4 regions of the Planococcus sp. MB-3u-03 genome follow, and region 2 is predicted to be linked to each of the others. Evidence: riboswitches for the same ligand, from Rfam matches in the RefSeq annotation. Region 2 holds a riboswitch; each other region holds the start of a gene.

Region 1 (2,198 bases), 1.6 Mb from region 2:
CATATCGGCATGGGTCTGGGTCGCGGGATACGTGATGAAACTTTCCACGCCGCCGAGGCTCTCTGCGAATGTGATGAGCGACAGGCTCTCGAGGAATTCCCCGACCCATTGTTCTTCGCGCAGGCGGAACGACAGCATGCCGCCTTTTCCAGGGTATAGTACGTCTGTCACGGTCTCTTGAGTTTCAAGGAAGCGGGAGAGTTCTTTGGCATTCGCTTCGTGTTGGCGCATGCGCAGCGGCAAGGTTTTCAAGCCGCGGATCAACAGCCAGGAATCAAGCGGGAAAGTACAGCGCCCGCTGAGTTATGGGCGTTGAAAAGCTGCGCGCATAACTCCTCGCCTTTTGCGGCGACTAGCCCAGCAAGCACATCGTTATGGCCCCCAATGTATTTGGTCGCGCTATGGAGTACGATATCGGCGCCGATTTTGAGCGGCTGCTGCAAGAAAGGGGTCAAAAAGGTATTGTCGACGATCAGTAAAAGATTGTGGCGCTTGGCCAGTTGTGCATACAATTCCAAATCGATCTCCTGCATCAACGGGTTGGTCGGCGTTTCAATGAAAATCGCTTTTGTATTGTCAGTGATTTTCGCTTCGGCCGTTTTCGGATCGACGAAGGGATCGTATACGGGACGGATATGGTATTTTTCCTCATATTGTTCCAGCAGACGGTAAGTACCGCCGTAAATATCTTCAGGAAGCAAAATCTCATCGTTCGGGCGGAACAGGGAAAGGACCAGCTGGATCGCGGCCATTCCAGAGCTGCACGCAAAGCCTGCGTCGCCGCCTTCTAAGTTTGCGATCCCTTCTTCAAGAAGCTGGCGGGTTGGATTTTTCGTCCGCGTATAATCATAGCCTGTGGATTTGCCAAGGCCTTCATGTTCGTAGGCGGTAGAAAGATAAATCGGGGGATTGACCGCCCCTGTGCGCGGGTCGCTGCGGTTGCCGAGTTGAACCAGGCGTGTTTCTAGGCTATGTTGTGTCATGATCCTCATCCTTTCAAATCAAAAAGCAGGGGCTTTCTTCTATGATAAGAAGAAAGCCCCTGCCGTATATGCTATCTTCTCATCTACTAGGTTGCACCTATTGGAATTAGCACCGTGACATATAAGTCCGGTTGCTGAGACTTCACAGGGCCAAATCCCTCCATCTCTCTCGATAAGAATCATTTTATATAGTTGTGGTTGGTTGATGTTTTCCATCATACAACAATTACTTTCGAAATACAAGCGGAATATTGAAAATACTCTTGTAAATGTCCCGAAGGCGCTCGCTTTTATTTCGGAAGCTGAAATGGTATGCTGAGGTATACTTTTATCATGCACGGCTTATACAAAGCCAGTTGCAAAGGGGTTCTGAATTATGTACATCGTCACATCGACCGTCATTGTGCCGGAAGACAAGGTGCAAGACGTCATAGAAATATACCGAAAACGATCGCGCCGTGTAGACCAGGCGGAAGGCTTCACTTCATTCCGGCTGATCCAAAACACGAAAAAGCGCCATGAACTGACCGTCCACTTGGAATGGCAATCCAAACAGGCCTATATGAACTGGGTCAAGAGCCAGGAGTTCAAGGAGATCCATGATTTGGAGAAGAATTATCCAGACCAGGAACTCGCGGGCATCGTCCCGAAAGTCCATCAATACGAAGTGGTGGCCGAATGAACCAGGAACAAAAACAGCAAATCGCGACCGACACGGCAGACGGTATATACGAAGCGTACCCGAATTTATGGGAACGTTTCGGCGATAAGGGATATGAACATACCGTTAAAGACAATCATCACCACTTGGATTACCTCGAAACCGCGTGGGAGCTGCAAAGCGAGCAATCCTTTCTAGACTATGCACTCTGGCTCGAAACGGTGCTCGTGAGCCGCAATGTCGAAACTGCGCTCATCATCGATAATTTTCAGCGGCTTATCGAAATTGTGCCGCGCTATACCGAAACAACGCAAGGAGATTTCATGCGGGGCTGCCTCGATCGCGCAGTCCGGTTATTGGAGCTCCCTCCACATAAAAGGGGCTGATCAAATGAACGAGTCAACACAGCTTTCGGATCTTTTCCTGCAAGGGCAGGAAGAGGAAGCTTTGAAATACGTCCAGGATTTCCTGGAAAGCCATTCACATGAACAGCTCTACGGCGAAATTTTGACGCCGGCGATGTACCGCATCGGAGAATTATGGGAACAAAATGA
Region 2 (2,198 bases):
AGCCGTCGACACCGGTTTCATCTCTCCAGCGCTCGACTTCGTCTGCGACTTGCTCCGGCGTTCCGACCGCGACCGGCCCTCTTCCGCCGATGCCGACGAATGTCGCCAGTTCCCCGATCGTCCATTTTCTGTCCGGATCGGCACGCGTGAACACTTCGACCGCCGATTGCATGGCGTTGCTTTGGATGTATTCAAGCGTATCGTCCGGCTCGTATCCGGAAAAGTCGATGCCGGTCCAGCCGCTCAGCAAGGCGAGTGCGCCTTCGTAGCTGACATGGCTTTTCAAAGTTTCGTATTTCTCTTGCGCTTCCTGTTCGGTCTTCCCGACAATCGCGGTGAAAGTTGTATAGACGAGCACATCTTCCGGGTTTCGGCCGTTCGCCGTGATGCGTTCTCTTAATGCGTCGACGCCTTTTTTCACAACGGGAATCGTCGGCCCTGCCGTAAACACCGATTCGGCGTGCTTCGAGGCGAATTCCCTGCCGCGCGGCGAAGCGCCTGCCTGGAACAATACTGGCGTGCGCTGTGGCGACGGTTCGGATAGATGAGCGCCTGGCACTTTAAAGTAGTTGCCTTCGTGGCGGATGTCATGGACTTTTGACGGGTCGGTATAGATTTTCGACTGTTTGTCGCGGACGACCGCGCCATCTTCCCAGCTGCCTTCCCATAATTTATAGCAAACGTCCAAATATTCGGCCGCGAATTCGTAGCGTTCGTCGTGGCTCATCTGGTCATCGAGCCCGATATTGACTGCGGCGCTTTTCAAATAGGAAGTGACGACGTTCCAGCCGATGCGCCCTTTTGTCAGATGGTCGAGTGTCGACATGCGCCGTGCGAAGGTGTACGGATGTTCGTGGCTGACAGATGCCGTGACCCCGAAACTCAAATGCTTTGTCACCGATGACATGAGCGGCACGACCAATAGCGGATCGTTGACCGGCGTCTGCACCGCATTGCGAAGTGCCGCATCGCGCGTCCCGCCGTAGACGTCGTAGGTCCCGAGCACATCGGCCAGGAACACCGCGTCGAACTTCCCTTTTTCCAATAGCTTCGCCAGCTCGATCCAATATTCGCTGTCCTTGTACGTATGCGATCGGTCGTCCTCATGAAGCCACAACCCCGGCGACTGGTGCCCGCCTGCGCACACCATCTCAAAAGCGTTCAAATAAATCCGTTTCTTCGTCATCGTCAAATTCCTCCTTTTGAAATCGTAATTTCCGCAGCCCTCAGTGGAAAATAAAAATAGCCCTCTTTTCTCTGAAATGAGAAAAGAGGGCTATATGAATAATCGGGTCCGCTCTCTTATCTCCCAAGGAATCTCTCCTTGCTGGAAGTAGCACCTTCCTGATTGATATCAGGGGTTGCTGAAGCGTCATCGGGCCAGTCCCTCGGCTTCTCTGGATAAGATTATTAAATTAATCCCTATCTTAATACTAGGAAATAGAGAAGTCAACCGAATTTTCAAAAATAATTTATTTCTTTAGAAAGCGGATGGGCGAGTCTCCATAATCTCCGGGGATTCTTCTGTCTTTTGCACAGAAAAACGCCAATCCCCTGCAATGGGAATTGGCGTTTCCTGTTATTCTTCCTGCCCGCGTGGTGCTTTTGGCGGTTGGCACGTATCGCATTTGCGCTGGTTGTTCTTGTTGAACTTCGTGAAAGTCTTCTCGAAGTTATTGCCGCATGCGCATTTGAACAAGAGCTTTTGGGAGAATCCGTGGTATTCCGTCGACAATAACTTGCTGTCGGAATTGTTGTTGACGAATGTCCGGATTTTATCGATCGTCCATCGTTTATTCATTCTGTTACACCTCAATTTAGGATTGGCTGGAGGCTTTTGGGCATCCAGTGCCTTGGGACAACGCATAGTTGCCTTAAGTCATCTATTATAGCACGCCTCGAGCCATTCTGTAGCATTGTTCATGCCTGACTGGCAAAACACCTTCTGCCAAATACGATCTGTAAAAAATTTGAATCTTTTTGTAGATTTGCTGCGTATAATTTAACTGATAGCAACATACATCCATTTCACAAATGAAAGGCATGATTTCATGGGCATTGTCACATTAGTCATTTTGATTTTCTTACTTCCTTACGTCTGGTTTCTCTGGACTGGCATCAGTAACAAAACCGGCATGATGGAGAGATACCGCTGGAAAAAACCGCTGGCCGCGCTTCTTGGGCTTGTCCTTATCAGT
Region 3 (2,198 bases), 170 kb from region 2:
GCTGTTTCTGTCGGGCCCTCGGTTTCAGTGGAATCTTCTCCTCCTCCGACTAATGCAACCAGTATGGCCATTAATACAAATAGGCCAATGATGCCGAGACAGCCAATCTTAAATACTTTTTTCATGATGAATCCCCCTCGTTTTCGAATAAATTTCACTTATTATTGCTTTTCTTTATTTCCGCGAGCTTCATAATCCCGCTCAATCTCCCTCTTCCACTCCCGGCCAATCTTTTTCCCGGTCCGGAACGAACTCACCGCTTCGCTCAACACTTGATAATTCAACTCCGTCCCCTCCGCATCCGCATGGTAATCCACCGCAAAATCTTCGTCGACACCGAATTTCTTTGCGGTCGCGGCCGCGTCGATGTTCGCACCGAGAAAAATGAATTCCCACCCAGCCGTCTTTTTCGAGGCAATCATTTCATTAATTTTCTTGTATGTGTATTCACAGCTGGAGTTTTCCAGGCCATCCGTCGTGATGACGAACATCACTTGATCGGCCTGGTGCTTTTTCAATGTCCCTTTTTGCGCATTGCTGATCTTTTGGATTGTCGAGCCGACCGCATCGAGCAAAGCCGTCATGCCGCCTACTTCATAATCGCTATCCGTCATCGGCGAAATACCTTCGAGCGAAATCCGATCGTGAAGCAGCTCGTATTCGTGGTTGAATAGAACCGTCGTCACGCGGACCTCGCCTGGGAGCTTTCGCTGTTTGTCGATTAGGGCATTAAAGCCGCCGATCGTATCTTTTTCGAGCCCCGCCATCGAACCGCTCTTGTCGAGAATAAACACCAATTCTGTCGTTTCATTTTTCATCTCAATTTCCTCCTTCAGGTTACTTGCTACCCCAAGGATACGATTTTCCAATAGAAAAAAGGTCGCTTTTAAAGCGACCTTTTACAAACCAATCAACTCACTGCACGACATAATTTATGTACTAAAAAGCAGGAGTAGCAGATGAAACTTTACGTTTATCTTCGAAAAAATTAAATCCCTACTAAATATATAGGAATACATATTGACCTCATTAAATGTCGATGGTATGGTCTTAATATAGCTGAATAGTTAATACGTTCTTATCATGAGAGGTGGAGGGATTGGCCCTACGAAACCTCGGCAGCGGACTCTTTTCGGGTACTGTGCCAAATCCAACAAGCGAATCGCTTGAGAGATAAGAAGAGTTGAAATCTTTTTTTTTGAGATGCAAACCTCTTCTTATTGAAGAGGTTTTTTTGTTTGGTTTCATGAAGAACCATTGCTGTTGCGCTAACTTCATTAAGGATGGTGTCATACATATGAAAAAGTCGAAAAAGTTTTTGCTTTTTACACTGATTTCAGCAACAGCATTAATCGCAGCTGCATGCGGTAATGAGGATTCCAATAGTTCTGCCAGCGCTTCTGAATCAGGCGAACAGAATTCGTGGGAACGAATTGAGGAATCAGGCAAATTAGTAGTGGGTACAGAAGGTTTATATTTTCCGGTTACCTACTTCGATGAAACAACGAAAGAATTGACTGGCTTTGATGTAGAAGTAGTACGGGCGATTGGGGATAAGCTAGGCCTAGAAGTTGAATTTAAAACGATGGAATTTGACGGCCTTTTGCCCGCACTAAGAAATGGTCAGATCGATATTGCAGCAAATGACTTTTCGATTACAGAAGAACGCCTCGAGAAATTTGATTTTACAGTTCCCGTCAAGCATTCCTATGGATCAGCCATTGTCCGGGAGAATGATGATTCTGGAATTACAACGGTGGATGATTTAGCAGGTAAGAAAGTTGGTGGAGCTGCGACGAGCAATTACTCCGACTATGCTAAAGAACAAGGCGCTGAGGTAGTGGTCTATACTGGATCAGATACTGTGCTTCCTGAAATTGTGCAAGGACGCGTTGATGCTACACTTAATGATTATTTAGTACTAATTCAAGCACTAGAACAATTCGACAAACCTGGATTGAAGCTTGCTGAAAATGTGAAGTTTTCTCCTAACAGCAGTGGCTTAGTGATGCAAAAAGACAGTCCGGAATTGAAAGAACAACTTGATGCCGCCCTTACAGAATTAATCGAAGATGGCACCGTGACGGAAATCTCACTTGAATTTTTAGGTGCTGACGTCACAAAGCCAGTTGAAGTTGAATAATCCTACAGGGGAATCCTTTGATTCCTCTTTTTTCTATCCTGCACATCCAAAGGAG
Region 4 (2,198 bases), 340 kb from region 2:
TTGGAGAACTCAGCCGCAAGCCGCTTTTTCTCGAACGGATGCAAGCCGAAATCCGAGGTGTGGAACAAAGTGTGCGCCAAATAGCCGCCGATATGTTCCGCAAGCTTCGGGTAATGCTTGCCGTCAATCAAGCCGTTGCGCAAAATTGTCAAATGCGACAAGTCTTCCATGACCGTGACAGCAAGCGCAGCATCCGTCGCATACACTTTTGGCACATGGCCTTTTGCGAGCTTGCCGTGCAGCTTCAAGGCATTCGCTTCAATGGTCGCCCGGTGAAGCGTCAGCGGCCAGCTTTCGCCGACGACTTTCGCATAAGGCAAAGCTTGCTTGATGATGAGCCCTTGCCCGTTCGCAGAATCGCTGATGCGGAATACGTAATTCAAGTTGCCATCTCCGATTTCTTCACTTTGCAATGCAGCTTCAGGGGCAAAAACGCCCAGCTCATGTGCCAGCTGAATCGCTTGTTGTTCAGTCAATGCTTTGTATGTAGATGATGCTGTAAGTGTCATATATTATTTGCCTCTTTTCTGTAGAATAATAAAAAGCCTCTTTCCCGAAAGAAAGAGGCGCAGAATAAGAGATCCCATGCCTCTTATCTTTCAGAAATGTACATTTCTGATGGAATTAGCACCGTGCCTTGCGGGAGTGTTCCCGGCGCCAAAGCGCCCCGTCTCACAACGGTATTACGGTCGGTTGCTGGGCGTCATCGGGCCATTTCCCTCTGCCTGCTCTTGATAAGAGTTTGCTATGCAACATTTATGAAGTTCTGAAACGAATGCTAGCATGATTCAGAATTCATTGTCAATAAAATATTTTGAAAAAATGAAAATCTTTCCGCTAAAGGCGAGTTCGCTACTCGGGTTGTCTATGTCGCTGAGTTCCATCTGATCTTCCGTGGACTCCCGTGGCGATGGGTGGATGAATCTCCTTCTTGAAATGACCAGGGGATATTTTTCAGATATTTTGATTTCCTTCGTTGACAGATACTGCTTGCCATGGAATAATCAGAATTACTTTGCAACACCAACAATTCTATATTCTATTCTTATTCAGAGCAGGTGGAGGGACAAGCCCTACGAAGCCCGGCAACCGGTCCGATCATGGACACGGTGCTAATTCTTGCAGCCAACACAATTGAGTGGCTGGGAAATAAGAAGGCGTTAATTCTTAACCTCTTCTTATTTGTGAAGAGGTTTTTTTATGTCCACTAAGCAGGAGGGTTATTCATGAGCGGTGTTATCGCAACATATCAATTATTCGGCAAAGCCGGTTCATTCGAAAAAAAAGCAGAAGCCATTGCACTCGGTTTGACGGTTGGATCGTGGACCGATTTGCCATTGCTCGAGCAGCAGCAATTGCAACAGCATAAAGGGCGCGTCGTGTCGGTCGAAGAATTCTCGCACGTCACCCATCCCACTAAGCACGGAGTCATCCAAGCCCATTTGAAAATCCATTACCCGGCGGCCAATTTCTCAGCGGATCTGCCAGCCATCCTGACGACCGTTTTTGGCAAGCTGTCGCTCGATGGCGAGATCAAATTACTTGATTTGGATTTTGAGGAATCCTTGCTCCGCCAGTTCCCAGGCCCGCGTTTTGGCATTGACGGCATTCGCGACACGCTTGGCGTCACGGGGCGCCCGCTCGCCATGAGCATTTTTAAAGGCGTCATCGGACGTGACCTCGATTATTTATCAGATCAACTCCGTCAACAGGCACTCGGCGGCGTCGATTTGGTGAAAGACGATGAGATTTTATTCGACAACCCGCTGACGCCGTTTGACAAGCGCATCCTAGCAGCACGTCGTGTGTTGGACGAAGTGTACGCAGAAACCGGCCATCGCACGCTCTATGCCGTCAATTTATCCGGACGGACGTCGAGCTTGCGCGACAAGGCGCGGCGGGCACGTGAACTCGGGGCGGATGCTTTATTGTTCAATGTCCATGCCTACGGATTCGACGTCTTGCAGGAACTGGCTGAAGACGAAGAAGTGGCACTCCCGCTGATGGCACATCCCGCATTCAGCGGCGCCTACACGTCATCTGATTTTTACGGCGTTTCCACGGCGCTGGCACTTGGCAAACTGACACGACTAGCCGGAGCCGACTTTAGCTTATTCCCATCCCCTTACGGCAGTGTGGCACTCGAGAAACAAACGGCATTGCAGCTCGGGCGCGAACTAGTCAGCAACAGTCCATTA

The links. Region 2 has a riboswitch for S-adenosylmethionine ahead of CW734_RS04090 (LLM class flavin-dependent oxidoreductase). Riboswitches for the same ligand answer to the same signal wherever they lie in the genome.
Region 1: another riboswitch for S-adenosylmethionine. It lies ahead of CW734_RS12840 (methionine biosynthesis PLP-dependent protein); the one in region 2 lies ahead of CW734_RS04090 (LLM class flavin-dependent oxidoreductase).
Region 3: another riboswitch for S-adenosylmethionine. It lies ahead of CW734_RS04870 (transporter substrate-binding domain-containing protein); the one in region 2 lies ahead of CW734_RS04090 (LLM class flavin-dependent oxidoreductase).
Region 4: another riboswitch for S-adenosylmethionine. It lies ahead of CW734_RS02320 (2,3-diketo-5-methylthiopentyl-1-phosphate enolase); the one in region 2 lies ahead of CW734_RS04090 (LLM class flavin-dependent oxidoreductase).

The regions. Positions count from the first base shown of each region.
Region 1 is NZ_CP025135.1:2,295,144-2,297,341, reverse strand. It holds partial or broken gene CW734_RS12840 (methionine biosynthesis PLP-dependent protein) at 1-983, opposite strand, end outside; SAM riboswitch class I at 1,060-1,162, opposite strand; gene CW734_RS12835 (antibiotic biosynthesis monooxygenase family protein) at 1,360-1,665, shown strand; gene CW734_RS12830 (hypothetical protein) at 1,662-2,030, shown strand; gene CW734_RS12825 (cobalamin B12-binding domain-containing protein) at 2,035-2,198, shown strand, end outside.
Region 2 is NZ_CP025135.1:547,091-549,288, reverse strand. It holds gene CW734_RS04090 (LLM class flavin-dependent oxidoreductase) at 1-1,186, opposite strand, end outside; SAM riboswitch class I at 1,300-1,408, opposite strand; gene CW734_RS04085 (hypothetical protein) at 1,580-1,801, opposite strand; gene CW734_RS04080 (hypothetical protein) at 2,052-2,198, shown strand, end outside.
Region 3 is NZ_CP025135.1:720,468-722,665, reverse strand. It holds gene CW734_RS04880 (Ltp family lipoprotein) at 1-125, opposite strand, end outside; gene CW734_RS04875 (vWA domain-containing protein) at 162-818, opposite strand; SAM riboswitch class I at 1,076-1,180, shown strand; gene CW734_RS04870 (transporter substrate-binding domain-containing protein) at 1,298-2,143, shown strand.
Region 4 is NZ_CP025135.1:207,013-209,210, reverse strand. It holds gene mtnK (S-methyl-5-thioribose kinase) at 1-509, opposite strand, end outside; SAM riboswitch class I at 590-741, opposite strand; SAM riboswitch class I at 1,043-1,156, shown strand; gene CW734_RS02320 (2,3-diketo-5-methylthiopentyl-1-phosphate enolase) at 1,227-2,198, shown strand, end outside.